DNA from 3 places in the Desulfosediminicola sp. genome. Region 1 is predicted to be linked to each of the others. Evidence: riboswitches for the same ligand, from Rfam matches in the RefSeq annotation. Region 1 holds a riboswitch; each other region holds the start of a gene.
The links. A riboswitch is a leader RNA that binds a small molecule or an ion and turns the genes downstream of it on or off. The one in region 1 is predicted to bind thiamine pyrophosphate.

Region 1 (8,197 bases):
TGAGCGTCTAATGTCTGTTCATAAAAGCTTGCAGCGGCAACCGGCTCATATTCCAGATATATATTTTTGAATCCTGCCAGTCGTGCAGCATCCAGGAGGCGCTTCTCGGCCAGTTCTTCCTTCTCTTTGTCTTCTGAAAAGACTACAGGGCGACCAATCACCGCATCGGTTATCTCACTTTTAAGATAGTTTTCGCCCTTCGATTTTATGTGTTTCAGTACAAGGCTGACGAGCTGCTCCAGTGAATGTGTGGTGCCTGCTATGTCGGTGCTTTTGAAGTTAAGATCTGGCAGATATGTCTTCACAGACTGAATGTATCTGCCTTCCGCATCAGTTTCTATATATCGCTCAATTGCCTGCTGGCCGAAAAGGAATTCTTTTTCGAAATAATCATAGAAGATAATTGATGGTAAAAGTTTTGTGTTGGTGTTGTGTTCATCAAGCTCAATTGCTTCTGTCTGCCCATCAATATTTACTGACAGTGCTGAATTCGATGTGCCGAAATCGATGCCGAATATTGCACCCATTACCATAACTCCTTTACGTACTGGCATTTCCGCTGATAAGCGGTTTCACAAATGCTCGACTCAATAATGATATGTTAAACACACCCATAAAGTGGGCATAGTCCTCAATCTTTCTTGCAGACACAGTAAACCCGGAACACTGCCTTACATGAGCGATGTCGTGTGAAAATGTTAGTAGCTGCAAAACAGAAGGGGCTGTTTACAATATGACGCGGTAAACAAGTCAAGAAAAATAACGATTATTTGAATAGTGCAGACCTATGCACGTCGCCTTCTGTTCAAGCCATCTACCGGAGACAAAACAGGTTTTTGGTAGCTTTATAAATTTATATCGTGGTCTGCCCCGGTTTAATTGGTGTTTGATTGTGACTCCGTTTGATTATCACCCTCCAGCCTCATCCCGTCCACAATGATTAATCTGTTTACAGTATTGGCAGCAATGCTGTAGAAACACCCTTTGAAATAAGGTCAGGGCGATGTGTCCTGCGTAATGTACATGGCCTGATGTTTGCGTCTTAAATCGAACACTTCTTCCCGGCGCTATTCAACGGTTCCAACTGAGTGAGGTTATTTTGTCGACATATATTGTGGGAGATGTGCAAGGCTGCCTTGCTGAACTCAAGCTGTTGCTTGAAAAAGCAGCCTTCAATCCACAGCAGGATAGTATCTGGTTTGCCGGCGACCTGGTCGCCAAGGGCCCTGAATCACTAGAAACATTACGATTCGTGCACAGTCTTGGGGACAGTGCAACCGTCGTTTTAGGCAATCATGATCTGCACCTGCTCGCGGTCTCCCTCGACCTTGTTCCACCTAGGCCCAAAGACAAAACCGCACCGATCCTGACCGCGCCTGATAAAAATCAACTGCTTGACTGGCTGCGTCAACAACCGTTGCTGGCAGAGCATGATGAATTTGTCATGTGTCACGCCGGGATCTCCCCCCAATGGGATCTACCGACTGCCCGAGACAATGCGCGGGAAATCGAGACCCTGTTACGCAGTGAAAACTGGCCATGGCTTATTGAACAGATGTACGGCAATCAACCGGATTCCTGGGATCAAGAGTTATCGGGTATAGAGAGATACCGGTATATCATCAATGCCTACACCCGGATGCGTCTTTGCTTCAGCGACCAACGTCTGGATATGAAATGCAAGCTGTCGCCAGGCAAGATCAACGGCAATGGCCTGCATCCGTGGTTCGCCTCACCTCAACGTATCGCCCTGGAAAAAACAGTGATTTTCGGCCACTGGGCCTCCCTGGAAGGATGCCACGACAATGATAACAACGTCATCGGGCTGGATACTGGCTGTGTCTGGGGCAGGTTCCTGACCATGCTGCGCTGGGAAGATCAACACTATTTCCGGCAACCGGCACTTTCTGCCAATCCGCAATAAACCAGCCACCGCTCATCTGCTAAGACTGCACCATTCAGACAGCGCCACCACCCAGCGCATCAGCTGTTTTGCATCCGGGCAAGAAACAAGGCCAGCTCAGAATCATCGGTCAGCTAGCCCGCTGTTTGCCGCCCATGATTCAAAATGATTTGCTTTTTAGTTGATAAATCATTAGTAATTCCACGTTCCGATTGGGGTGTTTTGCAATGTCTGCAGAGCTGAGATCATACCCATCGAACTTGATACAGTTCACACTGTCGCAAGAAATTCGGAGATCGCTTTTCCCGCTGGAATGTTCTTTCCGGCATCGTAGAAAGCTTCCCCTTCCTTAGACAGTCTCGCTATCATGAACCATTTTACCCGAAAGAAAAGAGCGTTCATGAAAACCGGAGCAGCCGTTGCCGGCTCTCCAGAACTTAAGGAACAGAAGAGCCCATGCCAGTCAAATACGTTCGATATGCAAGAGAGATGGGGCCAGCGTGGATTATCAGCGCAGTTGCCTGTGGCCCAGCGACATTAGCCAGCGTGGCCATTGCCGGTGCCAGTTATGGATATCAGCTGCTGTGGGTAGTGATCCTCAGTGCGGTATTCGGCACCACCGCACAGTATCTGGCGGCCAGGGTAGGCATCCTTGAGGGTCAGGGGATTATTGCCGCAACGGAAAAACACCTGGGGAAACGCTGGGCATGGGTACTCACGGTAGACGCGCTGCTGGCAACCTGGCTGGCGGCAATGGTGCTCATGAGCGCGCTGTCGGGCATCACCTCTCTGGTTACCGGCGTGGACACCCCATTTTGGGGCATGTTGTACGGCATACTGATCTCGGTATTTCTGGTGCGCAAGGGATACCGGAAATTTGAAACGCTCTGTAAAATCCTGGTGTTCTTTGTCGTTGCCTGTTTTGTGGCCACGCTCTTTATGGCGGAACTCTCTCTGCCTGGTATTGTTCAGGGGCTTCGTCCCAATCTTCCCGGGGGGCTCAACGCGGCCATGATGATGGCGGCTATCATGGGCGGAGCCGTTCATGTCACCATTATCGGCATGCATACGTACAATACCAATGCCAGGGGCTGGAAACAAAGCGAGCTTTCGCTGGCCCGGTTCGACACCTTTACCTCCATGGGCCTGGCCCTCGGTCTCTACAGTGTGGCCATTTTTCTGGTGGCGGCAGCGGTTCTCCATCCTAACGGCATAGCGGTGACCAGTGCCACGGACGCGGCCCTGGCCCTCAGGCCATTTCTGGGGGACAATGCGATGAAGATTTTTATGATCGGGTTGTGGTGCGCCACCTTGACCACCCTCTCCCCCACCTTTATGGCCGGGGCCTATTTTATCTCGGACAAGATGGGATGGGAGCTGGATGTCAGGGACAAGCGCTTTGCGGCTGCCATAATAGCAGGCTGCCTGGTCAGCATGCTCGGCCCTTTCGTAAAGGGCGGCTTTTTCCTGCTCCTGCCCCTGATGCTGGCTTTAGGCCTTACCGGCACCCCGCTGATCATTGCGATCATTCTCTACCTCTTGAACAGGTCTGACGTCAGCCTGCGAAATTCAGCACTGCTGAACCTGATGGGTGGCCTCACCCTGCTGGTCACCTCATTTCTGGCAGTACGGTTTCTGCTTACCAAAATCGGGATCGCATGATGACAACTGACCATATTGAACAGTATCTCAACCGGCAGACGCTGATTGCCGGAGATGTCAATTCAGGCAAGACCACCAAAACCGGCCTGATTCTGCAGCGGTTTTTAGAGGCAGGCTATGGCCGGCAGATGGCTGTTCTGGATCTGGCCCCGGCAACGGTTGCCGGAATCGGCGGCAAGCTTGCTCTTGATTCCGGCACCCCGGTTCTCTATCTGACCGCCGACATTGCCGCCCCGCGTTCCATGGGCCGGGACGCTGCCCACACCCTGCAGCTGGCCACGGAAAATGCGCGAAAAATAGAAGAGTTGTTTGAAGAGTTCAGGGCAGACAGACGTGACATCCTTTTTGTCAATGATGCCACCCTCTATCTGCAGTCCGGCAAGTTTGACCTGTTTCTCAAGACGCTGGAGATGAGTGCCACCAGGATCATCAACGCCTACTATGGCACAACTTTCGCCGAGTCAGACCTGACCCGGCGGGAAAGACGGCTATCCGACAAATTGATGGACGCCAGCGACCAGGTGATCCTGCTTTAGCCCAAATTTCTCATGAGCCCATACAGCACAGCCTGAACTGAAGAGGAAACCGGGTTGGCACCTCATTTCAAGGTCTGCCCCTCCCCTTCCGGACCCAGAACTAAAAGTTTGATAAAAAGAACGGAATCATCACCGCGTTCACAAGATCTATAAAGAATGCGCATACCAGCGGCACAATGACAAAAGCCAAATGAGACGGGCCATAACGCTTTGAAACCGAGGACATATTCGCCATTGCGGTTGGAGTCGAGCCGAGAGAAATACCGCCAAAACCCGCACAGACGACAGCGGCATCATAAGTCTTACCCATTGCCGGAAAAACGATAAAAAGAGTAACCAGCACTGCAACCAGTAATTGCGCTGCCAGAATGGCTAATATCGGTCCGGCTAAATCGACCAAAGTCCATAATTGCATACTCATCAGCGACATGGCTAAAAAGGTGCCAAGAGAAATATCTGCAAGCAGGGCGATGGAGGGTTTTCTGCTTGGCCATCTGGTCCCCGACCACCTCGGGAATGATTCCGGTATACAATTCGTTATGATGATGCCCGCGAAAAGACAGGTCACAAAAAGAGGTAGCTGCGGGCCCGCTTTACCTATGGCTTCATTGAGGATCAAGCCGAAGATAATACACACATGAATTGCCAGCACCGAATCGAGAAATGCCAGATAGTCTATCTTCTCATCAGCTTTGTTTTCATCTGACACCCCGACATCCATTGCCTCCTGCACTGCCGGCTTGAGGTTATAGCGGGTAATAAGCAATTTACCGATCGGGCCTCCCATGAGACTTGCCAGTATTAGGCCGAAAGTGGCACAGGCAATGCCGATCTCCATAGCATTGGATATTGCATAACCCTCCGCCACCCGCGGCGCCCAGGCAATAGCGGTGCCATGCCCGCCAATAAGGGAGATAGATCCACCCAGCAAGCCAACCTGGGACTGCAAGCCAAAGAATTTCGCCACGCTGAGACCGGTGATATTTTGTACAAACATGTACCCGATGGTTATGACCAGGAGGATGATGAGCGGCTTACCACCGTTAAGCAGATCTTTCAGACTCGAATTTATACCTATGGTCGTAAAAAAATAGACCAGCAGGACGTCCCGTGCCGCCAGGTCGAACTCAATTTCCACTCCTGTCGCCAGATAGACGACTGCAATCAGCACAGAACAGATCAGGCCCCCTGTGACCGGCTCGGGAATACTATATTCCTGCAGGACTTCCACAGCATCGTTTAACCGTTTACCCAGAAACAATATGACAATACCGATTGTAACCGTCAGAAATGATTTTATTAACAAAACCCCGTCGACGAATTCCATAATCTGCCTGGCCCCCAGCCTTATTTTGTCATCTCCCGTTGCCTGCCGCCCGGCAGTGCTTGTGTATATTCCTCAGCGCTCCACATTACACTTCAAAGGATTCCGGACCCCTTTCAGCGATACACCAACCTGCTCGCACCCAAAGTATATGGTCGCACAGTGGAGTGACTGTAATCAAGAAGAAAGCCCTCATTCACAGCACGCAGCCTAACGCACTTCTGGTCGAAGAGCCTGCCTCTTTCCCCTGCCAGCCACGATCGTTACGTGAGTTTGTGGCCCTCTCAAGTAATATGGAGAATACGTTCAACCACCTTCCACACATTGAGTGGGATCACCTTTTATTATGGGGCATCCCATCATCGAGGCACCTGAAAAAGCCGACGGACCAAAAACAACGCGCCCCAGACAACCGCGGCATCAGCAGAAACGTTCTCCAAAATAGAATTGAGAATTTAAGTATCTTATTAAAATTCTGTCGTATGCCAGGGGCGCTGTGTTTTGGGCTATCTGGTAATAGTTGCAATTCCAGATCTGCCCCTCGGTTGTTTGCAGATATCTGCAAAAGAAAGTGTTGACAAAACCCTTCTGAACTACGATATTCAGGGCCGCTATTGTTGCCGAAGTGGCGGAATTGGTAGACGCGCTAGGTTCAGGGTCTAGTGGGGGTTTCCCCGTGGAAGTTCGAGTCTTCTCTTCGGCACCAAATTGATAAAGGGCTGCAGTCATTATGATTGCAGCCCTTTTTTTATTGTAACCGTTCAGCTGCTCAACCCTACCCGATTCCGGCAAATTCGTTCAACATTCGTTTCCCCGAAGCACTCCCAAGCTGATCAGCCCACTCAGGAAAACATATACCAGACACAGGCGGATCGTTTAGGATTCCTTGAGATCCCAGGCAAACCTGTGGATCGATAGAGCTGGATATATGTCATGCCTACTGTTTGATAGACAATCATTATCACCTTCCCATAGAAACTCACGACGCAAACCTGTCCCTCGGCATGCGCCAAGCTCAATGGCATATTCACTCATTACCACAGAACAAATAACGGGATCGTCAAGGCTCATATCTTTAATTCGGCTATACCTTGAAAGAGATTACCGAACATCCGGGGCCACATTATTCAACGGTGGGCAAATTACTATCCGCTAATAGTGCGTAGTTACAATTCAAGACCGTACCTATTATTTCTTAGTATTTCTTAGCCCCACCTCAACCGTTTCGGGCAACAAACCGTTTGCGGATATAGTCCGCACCGAAGATTATGAGGATGCCCAGCCAGGCAAGTGCATAGACCCGCCCGCTGACTGGGCCGGTACTCAAAACTTTCTGCAGCGGCGGCCAATACAGGGTCGCCCATGAGAAGACCACCTGAATGAGGATACCTGACACGATCAGAATATTTGTGAAAATCCCCCTGTCGAGCCCGGAGCGCAGGGTGTAACGGCGGCCGAGGAGGTTGCCGATCTGCATCAGCAGGATGGTCGAAAGGGCAATGCCGGTGGCCGAGCGATAGAGCGCTGAATCTGTGGGCAGCTCGACCCCATAGCGCCAGCCGCCTTCAACGAGCACATAGAAAAATAGAAAGAGCGACCACGCTCCCTCCAGCAGGCCGAGGAACAGATAACTGTGAATCAGCAGTCCCGGTGTCAGCAACCCCTGAGCGAGATCTTGCGGCGGCCGCTCCATCACTTCGGTCGATGGCGGCTCCTGGCCCAGTGCCATGGAGGGGATGATATCGGTGCCGAGATCGATGGAGAGAATCTGTATGACGTTTAGGGCCAACGGTACCGGCAGGACGATATAGAGCAGGTAAGGCAGGATTTCCGGGCCATTGCTCACCAGCACATAATTGGTGAATTTCCCGATGTTCTGGAAGATTGTTCGCCCCTCCTCGATACCGGCCACTATGGAGGAAAAGTTGTCGTCAAGCAGGATGATCTGCGCCGATTCCCTTGCCACCTCGGTCCCCTTCAACCCCATGGCGATACCTACATCGGCAGCCTTCAGAGCCGGAGCGTCATTGACCCCGTCACCGGTCATAGCCACCACCTTTTCCATCTTCTGCAAGGCGGTGACGATCTTCATTTTCTGCGCCGGTGTGGTCCTGGCGAAAATACGCACGCCCTGCCGTAGCTTCTCGGTGAGCCGGCTCGTGGAAAGCTTTTTGAGAATATCACCGGTAAGGCAGGTTTCCCCCGTGCTGCCATCACCCACCAGTCCGATTTTTCGCGCCAGGGCGGTGGCGGTTTCCGGATGATCGCCGGTGATCAGGATGACGTCGATTCCTGCCTTTCGGCAGGTGGCGACAGCCTCCTCCACCCCCGGCCGCACCGGGTCCTCAAGGCCGATAAAGCCGGCCAGGGCAAGGCCATGCTCCAACTGCTCCTGATCAAAGTCCTCCCCACCCCGTATTCCGGCGAGAGCTTCCGGGCTTAGCCGCCGCCAGGCGACTGTAATAACCCGCAACCCCCGGGAAGCCATATCCTGCATGACGCCCTCTGCCCTGCTCACCATCTCCCGGCTACATTCCCGGTCCAGCATCGGCGCGATGGCCTCGAATGCTCCCTTAACCACGAATATCCAGCCGACTTTATGCTGCAGGATACCGCCGGATCGCCGTTTTTCCACATCAAAGGCAAATCTGTGCCGGACGGCCGACTCGACCTCGGCAACAGCAAGTCCCGCGTCCTCGCACTGCATGGCCACCGCCACATCCAAAGGGTCACCGAGAAGTTCCGACTCGCTCCGTCGCACCTCGGAAGCCG
Region 2 (8,197 bases), on a different contig from region 1:
CAAGTAAAGAGATTAAAGGGCATTACAGCTCAAAGTGTTTTCTGCCCCAGTCACGCATCAGCGTTATTATCTCCCGCAGACTCTCTCCACACTCGGTCAGCGAGTATTCCACTTTGGGCGGTACCTCCGCATAGACCTTGCGCGAGATGATTCCGTCAGCTTCCAGTTCACGGAGCTGTTTGGTCAGCATGTGCTGGGTTATTCCCGGCATCATCCGCTTCAATTCACCAAAACGATATGTCTTCTCCAGTAAATGGTAGAGCATAACCCCTTTCCATTTTCCACCAATCAATTCCAAAGTTGCCTCAACCGGGCATCCCTGGTTGCATTTATATGTGTCGTGACGCATTGATTTTCCGCAATAGTATGTTTTTTGATACTACGTAATTAAATTATGCCTACTTGCACGTCAAGCATGTACTTCCTATACTTCATGTGGTCAACAAATAACCGTTATGCTCACTCGGCAGAGGAGGGTGCAGGGTTGGGTATGATCTGAATTTGTTGGGTGAACAATCTGCAGAGTGGAACTGTCGCCTGGAAATTTGAATTATTTATATTTCACAAAAAAGATGTAAGGGGGAGCAGATGAATTACCAAGGGTTTACGACATTCAAGGCTGAACAAAAAGATGCAATTCTCACCGCCTCTTTTGATTATCCGCCGGTAATTATTCAGGGCATTCCAATGCTTGACGACCTGAATCGCCTGGCCGATACTGCTTGAGGCAGATCGCAGTGTCAAGGTCGTGGTGTTTCAGTCTGTGCACCCTGAGATTTTCGTGGCACATGCCGACACAAATTTTTTGAAGGATATGTCGACCAAAGCGGTCTCCCGTGAAGAAGTTGAGCTACTCTATCTGCAGACCACGCTGGAGAGAATCAGTAAACTGCCCCAGGCCACCATTGCCAAAATCGAGGGGTTTGCGCGGGGTGGCGGTCACGAATTTGCCCTGGCCTGCTATATGCGTTTTGCCGCTCGCGGCAAGGCGAAGTTTATGCAGATGGAGGTTGGCATGGGCATTCTGCCCTGCGGCGGTGGCGCTTCACGCATGGCACGGCAGGCCGGGCTTGGCAGGGCCCTGGAAATCATTCTGGGCGCACGGGATTTTGACCCATCCAACCCCATTCTACTGAATGATTTCCGGGGGCTTGCCAGAAAAACAGCCGGGCCGGCTGAGGTAAACCTTGTGTAATGCTCTGGTGCGGGATGGATCAGTGGCGTGGTTGATGTTTCAGGGTGAATCAGAGTTCTCACCGTGATTCATAAAGGCAGGATTATCTGGTGAAGTTTGTGATGAGCGCAACCTTGGAGTAGTTGTAGTAATCTATGTTGGAATAGTTCTCCTGATAGGCGATACCAACTTCAGGGGTATAGCCGAATATCTGCAGGTTGCTTTTAACTATTGAAAAGCTGATCTTGATAATATCATCGTCTCGGGTTTGTCCCCAGAAAGGATCGGTTCCCTGGTAGGTACGTTTGCCGAAAGACAACGATGGGCGGAGTTCCAGGGAATCAATAATGGAGTAATAGAGAGTCGCACCTATTGAACCCCCGTAATATGTATAGGCCTTTTCATCAGTGTGGGAACCTTCGAGATAGAGATCCGCAGTCCAGCGGATCTTCCCGAAGTTTCTGGTGCTAAGGCTGGTTGTGAGAGTTGTATTGACCGCATCGAGATAACTTGCATCTATGACTTTGAGATAGCCTAGTTCGAAGTCAAATTTAAGGTCGTAATTTAAAAACTTATTTGGCGAATATATGATATTTCCATATGGATATTCATAAAAATGATCACCAGCGTAGAAGTTTTCATTGAGCCCTGCCTTAAATCGCATCTCAGGAAATGATGGAGGTGTAACCTGAATTCCCACGTTCGCGCCGAATCTATCGAAATCACCTCCTTCATAATCGGTAAAAAAAGCGTCTACATATGTGACCAACCAGTTATCATCGAAATGGGCACGGGCAGCTCTCAGTGAATAATTGACTCCCCAAATCTGTTCATTATTCTCAGGCTCAATAACCTCCATGGGCTGTCCCAGGATGGTAATAACTTTTTTGTCGGTGAAATTACAGGGGTTGCTGTCACTTACCAGGGCGAAATCGAGGTGTACAAAGCCAAGTCGTGAGTCTATCTCATCAAGATAGACATCAATGTTTCTTCTGACAGCCCAGGGGATGTTCGGCCTGTCCAGTACGCTGTTAAAGAGTTCTCTCGCTGATCGGTATTTGTGATCAAGGTAGAGAGCCCTGGCCAGTTCGAGCTGAACCCGAGGGCTTGGTGATTGCTGGGCCAGGGCCTGAAATATCTGGACTGCGGATTCGGTGTTTCCCTTGTTGAGCTCCACAAGGCCAACCTCAAAGAGAACCTGCAGCGGGTCTGTTGCGTCGGATTGGAGAACTACCTTTTGCGCGGCGACAGCAGATGCTGGAAAAAAGAAGCCTCCGCTTCCCAGTAACAGCATAGCCAGAAAAAAGAGGCTTTTGTATGTCATAGAGCAAATTTCAATTTATTGACTTATTTTACTGCTCCAAAGCTACCAACATATCCTGAATCGCCTGATGTGCTAACCAATGAGAAAACTCCACCGGCTTCCTCAGCATTTGGCCCGTAAAACTTTCCTTCTGCACCGCCTGTAAGTCCATTATCCGTCGTTAATTGCCCTGAAAATTTATTGGATCCCTCACTGATACTTAAGGTGTTGTTGGTTATATCAAGGTCGGAAGCATCGATGAATCCAGCAGTATTGGCCAAATTGTACTTTTGAGTATTACTTGTAGTGAAGGTCACATTTCTATTCTCGAAATCTGCGGTAAGTTCCAAATCACTTTGCGTAAGAAACGGATCGTCATATCCCGTATCTATATAAAAACCAGTTGTTGATCCATTAAATGTCGCACTTCCTGTCGAGGGGATTGCGCTGTCAGGCGTTAGTGTACCTATTGTGATTGCCTCAAAAGACCTGTTGGAATCGTCAACTTTGTTAAACCATATACCAAAAGTCTGATAGTCGAAGCCTGCATTATATGGATCTGAAAATGCTCCCAGCTTGGATCTATCGTCACTTGAAACAAGTATCACTGAATTATCTGTGATAGGGTTTATTGTGCCGGAATTATCATTCCAATCAATGGTTCCCTTAGGGGTGGTGACTGACACACTTTGCACATCGCCATTGGAATTATATTCAATTTCTGCTGTGGAATTAGAGCTGATACCTTGGTCTGTAACGGTAACAGTACCGTCACTTATCTCAACATCAAATCCGGCGGATAATCCTGATTCAGAAAAAGGTTGGGGGGCTATGTCATTGGCTGTATCGGTTGAACTGCCGCCACCGCCACAACCTGTCAGAGTCAAAAGACCCAAGCTGCAGCTAACAACTGAGAAAGCCTGTAAAAGTTTCATATCATATTCTCCCTCTGGTTTATTTGGGTGTTTCTCTTTTTCCACAGTCCTTTTGAGGTATTTGGGGGGCACAAGAGCAGTGGAGGTTTTGGCGGATAATGCTCTCTTTATCTTGTAGTTCGTGTAAATAGCCGTTGATGCTCTTTATAGCAGTTAGGTGTAGTTATATTTATAACAAATTAATGTAGTGTCAATGTAAAATACGGCATACTTGTTAAACGTATTTAAGTTGTTAGGTGACTATCGCTTGAATTGCCTCGAATTGCAGGTGGTTTGATGGTTGTGTAAGTGACGGAAAAATTTTAAAAAAAAATTATATTGCGATTGAACCTCAGATTACGATTTGTGATGGGAGATGAAAAGGGGGGAGGAAGGACTACATCACCGCCAGCTTTGATGGCAACGATTTTACGATGTAATATTCAGCGTATGAAGTGAAGAACATATTGAATTCAATGTTCACACCGTAATCGCCTGCCATCTCACGCCTAACTCCTGACCAGCTTTTGCTGAGCTTCAGAGCTAATCTGAAAAATATCAAGAGAGGTATCGCACGACAGGTCGAAAATGTGGTGTGGTTCGTGACATGTATTATGGGTCTATTATCAGAAAGGCTCTGGATAATCGAAATTGGGTCCATTGGCGTCATACCGTCAGATTCGAAATGTGAGACACCCGGAGCCAAAGCTGGTTTCTGGCAATTGAGGACAAGACTCGGTAAAAAAGACCGTTGAAATAATTTTTCTTTACTGCATCATTACCGGTGTTACTCCTCCTCCGGAGTGGCTCTAGGTAATGTAATATGTCAATCTCATGGTATTATTTCTCGATATAGGCTGGTGGCAGGGAATTGCAGTGTTTTATCAAATGTGCACTAGCCGACTCTGCCACTGGGGTATGACAAATGCCTGCTGGACATGAGTGAAAGCGTTTTTAATGTTAGGCTATGTGGGCAAGCTTTTGCTCTTTCGTGATAATAGCAAGATGGGACTTGTCGAGACGTCAGTCCTCTACATCTATTTCGAGAAGTCATTTCAAATGAAAGTAGTGCTAAATTATGGAGGCAGGATATGGGTATTCTCTCTTGGGTTTTCCTTGGCCTGGTTGTGGGCTTGTTAGCGAAATTTATTATGCCGGGGGCTGATCCCGGTGGCTTTATTGTAACAATTATTATCGGAATTGTAGGTGCCTTTGTGGGTGGCTTCATTTCAACCAGGCTTGGCTTCGGCACCGTAACCGGTTTCAACTTCTCCAGCTTGCTCATAGCTACTGGTGGTGCCGTTTTATTACTTTTAGGGTACCGAATGATAAAAAAATAGCTTGTCGTAGTTGCCGGTTCATTCACACATAAATGTGATGCCCCACGCCTCACTCCCGGCCGGTGGTTCCTGGTTCTCAGAGGTAATCAGAAAACATTTTGATGTATATACAGGCCCTTTATCAATATTATGATAAAGGGCCTGTTTTCTTTGTAGTTATAATTTAGAAAATTTTATGCGTTACAATTCAGAGAGAGTTGGAGGAGCCATGGATCCATATCCATGGCCCATTTTGGGTTAAAATTTTAAGTTTGTTGAATCAAATAATTGTAAGCCAGCCCAATTTCGCTCATCAATTTGTGTCAGTTTTTTTCGTGCTTTCTTTTGCTCTATACAGTAATAAACAAGCTACATTTCAAAGAACAGGGGTGCCCGTGGATTACGAGCTGAGATTATACCCTTAACCTGATCCGGGTAATGCCGGCGTAGGGAATCATTGTTTTTCTCCACCTCCTCCCCCCCCCTCGATTTGAATTGTGTTGGTCTCTGTTTTTCGCCTTTTGCGGCAAAGTTTGTAAGCTATATACATTCAGCACAATGAATAAGAGTAAATCATGCACGTTGTAATTAATGATCAGAAGTATGCGCTGGCCGAAGAGGCCACCGTAAAGGATGCTCTGCAATTGCTGAATATGACGGAAGAAGGTCTCGCAGTAGCCGTCAACTATGCAGTTATCCCTAAGAATAATTGGCCAGTCCATGCGCTGTCTGACGGCGATGTAGTAATGCTTGTTATGGCGACTCAGGGGGGCTGAGATGAAACTGCTGGTTATTTCCACTCCCGGTTTTGATGGTGCGGAGACAGAGACAATTAACGCATTATTTTCAGCAGGCCTTGAGATTTTACACCTGCGTAAACCTGGGTGGAGTAATCTTCAGATGGCTGAGTTGCTGGATGGGATTGATCCGGCTCACCACCCCAGGATAATGATCCATTCCAATTATGATTTGTTGGAAAAATACCAGCTTCGCGGAGCTCATCTTCCCTCCAGATCGATCCATCCGTGTAGTACCACGCCTGCTTACAGTCGCAGCAGGTCCTGCCATTCCATAGAAGAAGTCGAGTGTTTGACCGGAATCTATGAATATCTCTTTATCAGCCCGGTTTTTGATTCGGTGTCCAAGCAGGGGTATCTGTCGGCAGTTTCTGTTGATGAACTGCACAACTGTACGAACAGTTCCGGCAGAAGACTGGTTGCCCTGGGGGGCATAACTGCACAAAAGCTTCCTGAACTTTCCTCCAGTATTTGCTGGGGTGCTGCCGCTCTTGGCACTATCTGGCAGCATGAAGGAGTGGTCGAGCGGGTAAGTTCTTTTTGCGATTTGCAGAAGATTGCCGACCGAATCTGAGCCACGATTCTGTCTGGTCGCCACGATTAGAGTACCTTAAATTCCTTATAAAAATAGAATTATTATGATTGCTGGAAAAATTCAGTTTATTACAGACCCACGCCCTGATTCCAATCTTGCGGAGCAGGCTGAGGTCGTTTGTCGCGCAGGGATAGATTGGTTGCAGTTTCGTTTTAAAGATGCCGATCGGGATGAGAAGCTTTCAGTAGGTAAGGAGGTGGCCGCAATTTGCCGCAGTTTCAAGGCAACATTTATGGTCAACGACGACATTGAGCTGGCTGCGGAACTTGGTGCCGACGGCGTTCACCTCGGCCTGAATGATGGTGAGCCTCAAATGGCCAGGGATTTGCTCGGTAGCTCGGCGATCATTGGCGGGACATGCAATACTTTTGCAGATATTGAGCTGAGACACAAGCAAGGCGTCGATTATATCGGGCTTGGGCCGTATCGATTTACCTCGACCAAAAAGAATCTGAGCCCGACTCTTGGGCTTGAGGGGTATCGGACCATAATACAGGAATGCCGGCAGCGGGGGATTACAACTCCAATTGTCGCCATTGGCGGAATTGCGGTTGAAGATATCGCACCGCTTATTTTTTCAGGTGTCCATGGTGTTGCCATTTCATCACTCATTCTTGATGCCGAAAATCCCCAGAGCAGGATAGCTGCCATCAGGCAACAGGTCCTGTAGATTCTCTCATTATTACCTGTAATCCCAAAACTATATTCGCATATCCTGCGTTGTTACTATCTAAATCAGGAGAAGAATCGTGAGTGGAAGTTCTTTGAAAATAGCAGATCGCATATTTGAGTCCCGTCTTTTTACGGGAACCGGCAAATTCGCTTCAAACAATCTGATGCGCAATGCCATCATCGCGTCGGAGAGTGAGTTGGTGACGGTGGCGCTGAAGCGTGTCGATCTGGCCGATAGCAATGATGATATTTTGCGTCATCTCGATCATCCGAGGCTTCAGTTGCTGCCAAATACTTCTGGCGTGCGTAATGCCAGGGAGGCAGTTTTTGTGGCCCAGATGGCGAGAGAGGCACTTGGTACCAATTGGCTGAAACTGGAAATTCACCCCGATCCTAAATACCTGCTGCCTGATCCGGTTGAGACGCTTCTGGCTACCGAGGAGTTGGTAAAACAGGGGTTCATCGTTATGCCATATATCCAGGCAGATCCTGTTCTCTGCAAGAGGCTGGAAGAGGCCGGGGCGGCAACGGTGATGCCCTTGGGAGCACCAATTGGCACCAATAAAGGTATCCAGACTGCAGAGATGTTGAAAATCATTATCGAGCAATCACAGGTGCCGGTTGTGGTTGATGCGGGAATAGGGGCTCCATCCCATGCCGCGTATGCAATGGAGCTTGGTGCCGATGCTGTATTGGTCAATACCGCAATTGCCGTTTCACCCAACCCGGTGCAGATGGGACAAGCTTTTAAAATGGCGGTTGAAGCCGGTCGTATGGCATATGAAGCGAGACTGGCAGAGGTACGCGACAATGCCGAGGCGAGCAGTCCCTTAACTGCGTTTCTTGATAATGAGTAAGGGGGTGTTATGAGTTTTTATGATGAATTAATCCGCCATGACTGGCAGGCAACCAGCGATTCAATTGTTGCTAAAACGGAAAGTGATGTGCGGGGAGCCCTGGCCAAAGAACGTCTTGGGCTTGATGATTTTAAGGCTCTGATCTCCCCTGCGGCGGCGCCATTTCTCGAAGAGATGGCCCAGCGCTCGATGCAGCTTACCCAGAAAAGATTTGGTAAAACCATCCAGCTCTATATTCCGCTCTATCTTTCCAACTACTGTACTAACGGTTGTGTCTACTGTGGTTTCAATTGCAAGACCGCCATAGGTAGAAAGAAATTGAATATGGAGGAAATCGGACAGGAAATTAAGGCCATAAAGAAGCTTGGATATTCCCATATTCTGCTGGTCAGTGGCGAGGCGCCCCAGGTTGCGGACGCCGATTATTTTCTTAAAGTGCTCAGGGAAATTGGTGATGATTTTTCCCAGTTGGCAATTGAAGTGCAGCCGCTTCAGCAGCACGAATATGAAAAGCTGGCAGCAGCAGGTCTGAATTTTGTCTGTATCTACCAGGAGACATACAACCG
Region 3 (8,197 bases), on a different contig from region 1:
GGCAATGGTTTTGAGCGCATGGATGTCATCCATAAGATGATCAAACAATGATTTCTGCTTAATTCCCATCTGTCCAGCCAAAATGGATAAAGCGGTAATCGCTCTCTCAGACAGTTTGAAGGTTGTCCGGACTGATTGCCGCCCTCTCATCCCCAGGGCTGATTCGTCTGTTATCTCTAATATTATTGATGTTTTCTTTCTTCTCACAACTCTACCCCGACAGCAATCCTCTCATATTTAAATATTACTTTTATGACAGTGTAAAAAAAGTAACATTAGTTTATTGACAGCTACATTTTTATTATTACCATTTCACGTACAGAGGTAAAGCCAATAATAACCAAACATGGTGTCTCAATGGCAACCAGCAAAACTGCTTGTCTCGTAAAAGAACGTTGAACATGAAGAGACAAGGGCAATACTAAAGGAGAACATTATGAACATCGTACGTTACAATCATGGAAGAAATCGTGTGGTTCGTCCAAACACTGACATTGATCGTTTTTTCGACGGATTCTTCGGTGACTTTTTCGGCCCGACTTTCAATATCACCGGCAATACCGCCCGTCAGCACAACCAACTGCATGTTGATGTCTACGAACAGGAAGGCGTGATTCATGTGGAGGCCGAAATGGCGGGAGTCCCGAAAGAAGACATAAAACTCGATGTGAAAGGTAAACACCTCACTCTCGGCTATGAGCGTAAGGTCAACGAGAACGTCACAGAAGAAAACCGCTACAGAAGAGAACGCTCATACGGCAAATTCGAGCGCAGCTTCAGCCTGCCTTTCGATATCGACGCCGACAAGGTAGTGGCAAAATATGAAAATGGAATTTTGAAACTTGAAATTCCGAAACCGGAAGAACAACAGCCTAAGCAGATCACTATTAACTGATAGAGATCAACACTACAGGTTGTAAAAAAGACTCTGCTTCATTTTACTCCCTCCTCCTCAAGGCGGGGCTGCCCTCAGGCAGCTTCGCCTTTTTTACTGCTCAAACTCATGATCGACATACAAATCTTTTATATGCAAAATTCCGCCTGTACCTGGAAAAAAGCATCTAACACCCGCGGGTCAAAATGTATACCGCGCCACTCTTTCATTATCCTGAACGATTTTCCAACGGTAGAAGCAGGAATGTAAGGGCGTTGCATTGTCAGCAACGTCCTGAATTTTTGAATAATCCAGATAGCTGACATGATCTCTCACCTTTTTTAGTGAGACAGCCCCCCCATGCAACGTACCGGCAAAGATTAGCGGCGCGCCGTTATATGAACTCAGTTCAAGATGACCTTTGGGGAAGCCGACAGGAGAAATTAGGGTGGGAAAATCAGACAAAAACCGGGCTTCACCACGAGGCGGCAAGCCCGGTTTAAAAGTGCTACTGCAATTCTACAGCAATTTTTTCAAGCTCAGGGACCGAAGAGACTACTCCCTGCTCCTTTAAAAATTCACCAAACACCCGGTAACGCTTACTATCAAGTGCTCCGGGACGGAGAGCAAAACGAGGAAGAGTATCTACCCAGGCCCGGCGGTTAAGTTCATCATTGAGATCTTTGCGGTCCCCTTTGATGAAAAGCTGCCAGCTCTCATCAGGATGATTGACCAGGTACTGTACCCCCATCTCCACTGCATCGACAAATTTTCTCAACTTTGGCTCGGCAAGACTGTTTTTATTCGCTACAAGAATCAACTCGTCGTAGGCCGGAATACCGTTCTCCTCAACGAAAAATGGTCTGCCAGGACGCTTTTCAATATCCATCTGGTTCAATTCAAAGTTTCGAAAAGCACCGATAACCGCATCGGCCTGACCGGTGAACAAGGAAGGAGAAAGGGAAAAATTGACGTTGATCAGCTTTACGTCATCAAGCGTCAATCCCTCTTTTTCCAGCATTACTTTCAGCAGCACGGTTTCGAACCCGCCAACAGAATAGCCGATGGTCTTGCCCTTTAAATCGGCGATGGTTTTGATCGGCCCATCCTCCAGGACGACCAGTGAGTTCAGCGGAGTCGCCACTAAAGTTGCAATACGGACCAGCGGCAATCCCTGTTCGACCTGCATATGGTGTTGATGCTGGTATGATACGGCAATATCTGCTTTACCGGCTGCAACCAGCTTGGCAGGGTCGTTAGGGTTCGCTGGCGCGATAAGCTCGACTTCAAGACCTTTTTCCGCAAAGTACCCCTTCTCAAGTGCCACATAGAGCGGGGCGTGATCAGGGTTAACAAACCAGTCCAACAGCACCGTCACCTTCTCTGCGGCCATAGTCTGAACCGGGAAAATGATTGCGGCAACAGTCAATGCCGCCACGGTATTACGTATTTTTTTAAACACTTCCATCTGTTTTCTCCCAAAAAAGAATATACACAACAAACTTGTCCACAATGAAATAGAGACCGAGTGACACCAAAGCGAGAATCAGCAGTGCGGCAAACATCACATCAACCTGCATTCTGGCATTGGCATGCAACATATAGTACCCCAGCCCTGAACTTGAACCGACCCACTCACCAACCACCGCACCTATCGGGGCAACAGCGGTCGCAACCCTTAAGCCTGAACCAAAGGCCGGTAAAGCTGAAGGAATCACAATCCAGCGCAGTACAGCGAGCGGCCGGGCTCCCATAATACGCGCCAATTCAAGAAGCTCCCGGTTCGTACGCTGCATCCCATAATACAACGACGATGTGACCGGAAAGAAAATAATCAGAACAGCCATGGCGACTTTAGACGCCATACCATAACCAAGCCAGAGCACCAGAAGAGGTGCCAGGGCAAAGACCGGAATAGCCTGGCTCACCACGAGTACAGGTAAAAGCCAGCGTTTTACCAGGGGCTGCAGAAACATGGTGAGTGCACATATGCTGCCAAGGACGGTTCCGATAATCAGCCCCAGCACTATTTCGCTGAAAGTTGTGAGCAAATGGCCCTGCAGACTTGACCAGTGCGTTACGACCGCCCTGGCAACAGGAATCGGCCCGGGCAGGATGAACTTCGGCACTCCGCTGAGCACCACCACCAATTGCCAGAGGAGCAAAAGTCCTGCAGCAAGAATAACCGGGCGCAGGATTCTCATATCTCCTCCATAAGCAACTTCAACAACTTCACATACCCCTGCTGAACCTGACCGTCCTCAGGATTTCTCGGTGTTGCTCCATCCATTTCAATAGAGGCGACAAGCCCTGCAGGCCGTCCGCGCAAAACCATCACTTTGTCACCAAGACGCATAGCCTCCATTGGATCATGGGTGACCATCAATACGGTTTTCCCCCTGGTGAGTCTGGCAGCAAGATTCTGCAGCTTCAAACGGGTCAGGGCATCAAGAGCCGAAAATGGCTCGTCCATCAAGATTACCGGCCTGTCTTCCAACAGGGTTCTGAGCAACGCCACACGTTGTCGCATACCACCAGACAGTTCGGCGGGTAGTTTCTCACCCTGATCGGCAAGACCCGCTTCATCTAGAAGGTGTCCCGCCATTTCGCGCAACTCCGGGGTTATTTCAGAGCGCAACCTGGCTCCAAGAAGCACATTTTCCTGCACCGACAGCCATGGGAGCAACAAATCACTCTGCGCCATCCAACTGATCCCCGGATTTTCGACGCCATTAAAGTGAACCCGCCCGCTGTAACTGAGGTCTGGATTACCTGATACAATTTTCAACAATGTCGACTTTCCGCAACCGCTAGGACCGAGCAGGCAGGTACAACTACCGGCCCCAATTGTGGCACTGAAATCGCTGAACAATAACTCTCCATCAAACGACAGGGAAATCGAGTCAAAATGAATAGCAGGCGGAGTGGTACAACTTTGCAAATGAAACTCTTGCATACTTAAACGATCCTTTTTGCTGAAGTCACCTGCTGCAATAGCTCACGGGCCGAAGCCTCGGGACTTTCAGCAGCAATGATCGCCGAAACCACCGCCACACCATCTGCGCCGTGCTGAATGACATCGGCTGCATTGGCAGCAGAGATCCCACCAATGCCCACCAGAGGCAGTTGTACGTTGTCACGGATTATTCGAACCCCTCCCAGGCCAAGAGGCTTGGCAATATCTGTTTTAGTCGCTGTGGCAAAGACCGGGCTGATGCCGATATAATCAGCCCCTTCCAGCTCGGCCCGCCTGGCGTCAGCCAGGGATTCCGCCGATATACCTATTATCTTCTGGCCTCCCAGCAAAGAACGGGCATCCTTTATATGCATGTCATTCTGGCCGAGATGCACACCGTCTGCATCGCATGCAAGTGCGACATCCACGCGGTCGTTGACAATGAGCGGGATCCCAAGTGGCCTGAGATGTTCAACCAGCCCCCTTGCCTCCTCCACAAATTGGCGTGTGGGCAGATTCTTCTCCCTTATCTGCACGCAACTTACTCCACCGCTGACTGCAGCAACCACGATATCTGCCAGATTACACTCTCCGGCCATCTCCCGGTCTGTAACCAGGTAGACTGAATAGTTCAGCTTCATAAAGTGCTTCCTTTTCAAATGCTGCAAGACTCGAATTTGTTCATGGACAAATTCGACAGCCTGTGCGGAGATCTTCCGGCGTAATTGTGTAGAGACTGTCAAGAAGGTTGACCATGAAGCTCCCCGGTCCTTTGGATATTTCACCTGCCATTTCTCCAGCCAGACCGAAATAGGCCAAAGCTGTGGCGGTAGCCATGACCGGATCATCGTCTACCGCATTGAAAGCACCAATTATGGTTGTTGCCGCACAGCCGGTGCCCGTTACATAAGGCATCAGCTTATGCCCGTTTTCAACGCGAAGCACCCGCATGCCATCGGTAACAAGATCCACCGGTCCGGTAACTGCCAGGGTAACTCCTAGCTCCCCGGCAAGAATCCCTGCAACGCCTGCCGCATCTTCCACGGAATGAAGCGCATCGACGCCTCGTGTTTTAGAATCAGCATCACGCAATGACAGTACCTCTGAAGCGTTACCGCGGATCACGGTTACCTGCGTATCAGCAATAATTCGTTTGGCGGCAGCAGTACGAAGTGCAGTTGCACCCGAGCCAACCGGATCAAGCACTATCGGAGTGCCCAATTCGGACGCTTTCCTGCCGGCCTTCACCATTGAATCGACCCAGGCATCAGTCAGGGTGCCAATATTGAGTACTAACGCTCCGGCAAAGCCGGCCATCTCCTCAACCTCATTTTCGGCATGGGCCATGACAGGCGACGCCCCTGCCGCCAGAAGCACATTGGCTGTTGAATTCATCACCACAAAATTGGTGATATTATGAATAAGCGGATTATTAGCTCGAACTTTCTGCAAGTTTTCTGCTGCACGTTCAGCAGGAGTGCCGTTCCGGGACATTGGTTCCCTCCTCGGTAAATTATTGCCGTTGGAGCTGGCAATATCTGCACAGCAAACGCCCATGACAATCTGGTGTTTACAGGCACGTTAAATGAAAACAGGAGGCAACAGAAAAAGAGATGTCTGAGCGGGATTGCTCAGCCGAAAACCGATGAAGAATCTGATATGAATACAACAATCATCCGTGCATCCCTACGCTGGCGTTAACCAGATCAGGTTCAAAGGGTATCATCTCAGGCTTATCAGCCACCCCTTGCAAATTATATTGAACATTTATAGAATATCATAAATGGAATGTCAAATGGTTGGTTGACAGCGAAACTACTCACAACATTTGCGTTAATACTCCCTGCAACCTGTGGCACTCATGCAGCAACCCCAAACACCTAACATGACTTATCCGTTGACAATATCTAAGGAGACATCTATATTTCTTAATGTATTCTGCTGAAATTATACAGCGTCGAAATCGTGTTTCTTCCAGGCCGAAAATCGCGGGTTTAATCCCTCCCACCCGATACTGCCCGACACATTCATGGACACCTGAAAATTTCACCAGTGGCAGCAGCAATAGCTTTCTCATGGGGACTATCAGCTTACCGGTATGGCCTGGATTCTGACACCCTCATTCTATAAATCAAGATCACGCTTCGTGGTTCTCGACACCTTACTTGCGGCCCTATCGCATTTTGTTGCCGACAACATTTCGCCGCTGGTCACAGCAAACAGGAGATCCTGAGTGAAGCTCTTTATAGGCAACCTGCCCTATGATATCAGCGAGAGCGAGGTATTAGCTCTATTTACCCAATACGGAGAAGTCGTCAACGCAAACCTTGTGACTGACCACTTCAGCGGACGATCAAAAGGCTTTGCCTTTATTGAAATGGGGTCTCGAAGCGAGGGACATAAAGCCATGGAAGATCTCAACAGACACGAGTATAAGCACCGTCAACTCGTTTGCCGTGAAGCCAAACCTCAGAAAAAAGGAAAGAAACGCAGATAAAGCCGTTATCATACGGTACTGCTTTTTGAATAAATAGCAGAAATATCAGTACAGAATTAACCCGTGAAGCGGGTTAAGACTCGATATCCTGGAAAAGAGAATATCGAGTTTGGAAAACGGGGCAGTTTCGCCCCACACTAACACAGGAGTTGTCACAATGGTTGAAGGAACAGTTAAATGGTTTAATGATGCCAAGGGATTTGGATTTATCGAGCAGGATGGTGGAAAGGATGTCTTTGTTCATCACTCCGCAATTCAGACTACCGGCTTCAAATCACTCGCAGAAGGCGAGCGCGTGAGTTTTGAGGTCACTGAAGGCCCTAAAGGCCCTTCAGCCCAGAATGTAGTTAAGATCAAATAAACTGCCAGAGGGGGTTGGCTGCAGAACAGCCAACTCCTTTGACACTGTAGTGATTTGATATACCTCGAAGTAACTTACTGTTTCCCGTCTTTCAGAGCAGCCTTCCTGTTATTCCAGAAGAAACCAGTTCTTAGCTTAGAGACCTAAGATTCACCCGGTTTTGATATTTCCTGCAGTTCAAATACAAGATCAGCCTCAGCATTAGCAAACGAAATACGTCGTTCTGATCCACTTTACCTGGTAATTGCCGACCCTGCCGAATTTCATACAAAAACTACCACAACGTCTTAGTTGACAACCCCAAACAAGAACTTTATACTTCTTCAACTTTCTTGCGGGAATAACTCAGTGGTAGAGTGTCAGCTTCCCAAGCTGAAGGCCGCGGGTTCGACCCCCGTTTCCCGCTCCAGAATTGCCAAAGGCTTACGATCTATTCGTAAGCCTTTTTTGTTTAAAATAAATTCAGCAGCCGATGCAACGGAAACGATAGATGTTTCTCTACCCTGCAATCTACAATCTTATTCACCCGGAACTAAAAATAGTATCCCATCTTAACTAAAGCAGAGTAAGACTCCCAATCCGCCCCGTTGAATTTGCTTTTGTAAATTGTGCCATCGGCCGCATAGGTTGTTTTTGTCCCCGAATCAGTACTCATGTTGTAGTAATAGAATTGAAGTCCCAGATACCAGTTCCTGGTAACGTCATATCGATATTCAGTATTGAGACTGACACCGCTGCCATCCGCATCATGCTCGAAGCTTGTCGGCTGCATCAAATCTTCTCTCAGGTTCCAGGTCGCGTCAGCCTCATAATCAAGCCAGCTATATTCAAACCCGACTATAAGACTGTGCTTTACAGCTGGTCTCCATTCCAGCTCTATTCCGATCCAGGGCCCGCTCCAGTCACTGTCGTAACTGCTGTCCAGCCCGTCAAACGGTCCTGGGGGCCAACTGATTCCATCCTCATCAATGTATAGCTCCTGATAGCCATTGGTCATTTCAAACTCCTGGGTGTGGAATGCGTAGCCAATCACCGGGATGAAGCGCCAATACGTACCTGGTTCCTGAAGAGCTACATCAAAGCTATAGCCCAACCCGAAACTCCCATCAAAAACTGAACCGTCGTCTGTATCTGCATAGGAACGTGAATATTCCATTGTCCTGTTATCGCCCTCGTAATCCGAATCGCGACTGTCACCGGAATAAATTGTGCCAATTAAAGCATGTGCACGGAAATATATATGGGTTTCAGTACACCAACGCACATCACCGGTCAGGACCATGCTCTCCACAGAATCCCACTCCAGCTCTGACAGAACGTTTGGAGTGCCCTCAAAACCAGCTATGGTAAAAGAAAGTTGGTCGTTTCGATACCCCAAACCAATGCTGACTTCAGGCAAAAAAACAGGTGTACTGTTTTCATCATTATCATTCGCGAATACCACCCGCTCCAGGGCCATTACAGTGATTATGGGCAATAGCATGTAGATTGCGACCAGCACACGTCTTT

Region 2: it holds a riboswitch for thiamine pyrophosphate, as region 1 does, so the genes downstream of both, thiS (sulfur carrier protein ThiS) here and ACN5NT_RS05300 (NRAMP family divalent metal transporter) in region 1, are expected to answer to the same signal.
Region 3: it holds a riboswitch for thiamine pyrophosphate, as region 1 does, so the genes downstream of both, thiM (hydroxyethylthiazole kinase) here and ACN5NT_RS05300 (NRAMP family divalent metal transporter) in region 1, are expected to answer to the same signal.

The regions. Positions count from the first base shown of each region.
Region 1 is NZ_JBLXGE010000002.1:542,694-550,890, forward strand. It holds gene ACN5NT_RS05290 (Hsp70 family protein) at 1-527, opposite strand, end outside; gene apaH (bis(5'-nucleosyl)-tetraphosphatase (symmetrical) ApaH) at 1,100-1,924, shown strand; TPP riboswitch at 2,107-2,208, shown strand; gene ACN5NT_RS05300 (NRAMP family divalent metal transporter) at 2,360-3,565, shown strand; gene ACN5NT_RS05305 (hypothetical protein) at 3,562-4,101, shown strand; gene gltS (sodium/glutamate symporter) at 4,202-5,428, opposite strand; tRNA gene ACN5NT_RS05315 (tRNA-Leu) at 6,045-6,131, shown strand; gene ACN5NT_RS05320 (cation-translocating P-type ATPase) at 6,642-8,197, opposite strand, start outside.
Region 2 is NZ_JBLXGE010000006.1:206,008-214,204, reverse strand. It holds gene ACN5NT_RS12000 (winged helix-turn-helix transcriptional regulator) at 23-349, opposite strand; partial or broken gene ACN5NT_RS11995 (enoyl-CoA hydratase/isomerase family protein) at 589-1,114, shown strand; gene ACN5NT_RS11990 (surface lipoprotein assembly modifier) at 1,278-2,498, opposite strand; gene ACN5NT_RS11985 (transferrin-binding protein-like solute binding protein) at 2,522-3,457, opposite strand; gene ACN5NT_RS11980 (GlsB/YeaQ/YmgE family stress response membrane protein) at 4,483-4,731, shown strand; TPP riboswitch at 5,086-5,180, shown strand; gene thiS (sulfur carrier protein ThiS) at 5,286-5,486, shown strand; gene ACN5NT_RS11970 (thiamine phosphate synthase) at 5,488-6,081, shown strand; gene ACN5NT_RS11965 (thiamine phosphate synthase) at 6,146-6,772, shown strand; gene ACN5NT_RS11960 (thiazole synthase) at 6,852-7,631, shown strand; gene thiH (2-iminoacetate synthase ThiH) at 7,641-8,197, shown strand, end outside.
Region 3 is NZ_JBLXGE010000014.1:37,200-45,396, forward strand. It holds gene ACN5NT_RS19685 (hypothetical protein) at 1-207, opposite strand, end outside; gene ACN5NT_RS19690 (Hsp20/alpha crystallin family protein) at 437-895, shown strand; gene ACN5NT_RS19695 (ABC transporter substrate-binding protein) at 1,383-2,342, opposite strand; gene ACN5NT_RS19700 (ABC transporter permease) at 2,329-3,078, opposite strand; gene ACN5NT_RS19705 (ABC transporter ATP-binding protein) at 3,075-3,830, opposite strand; gene thiE (thiamine phosphate synthase) at 3,833-4,471, opposite strand; gene thiM (hydroxyethylthiazole kinase) at 4,512-5,324, opposite strand; TPP riboswitch at 5,497-5,588, opposite strand; gene ACN5NT_RS19720 (RNA recognition motif domain-containing protein) at 6,064-6,327, shown strand; gene ACN5NT_RS19725 (cold-shock protein) at 6,485-6,688, shown strand; tRNA gene ACN5NT_RS19730 (tRNA-Gly) at 7,023-7,097, shown strand; gene ACN5NT_RS19735 (hypothetical protein) at 7,221-8,197, opposite strand, start outside.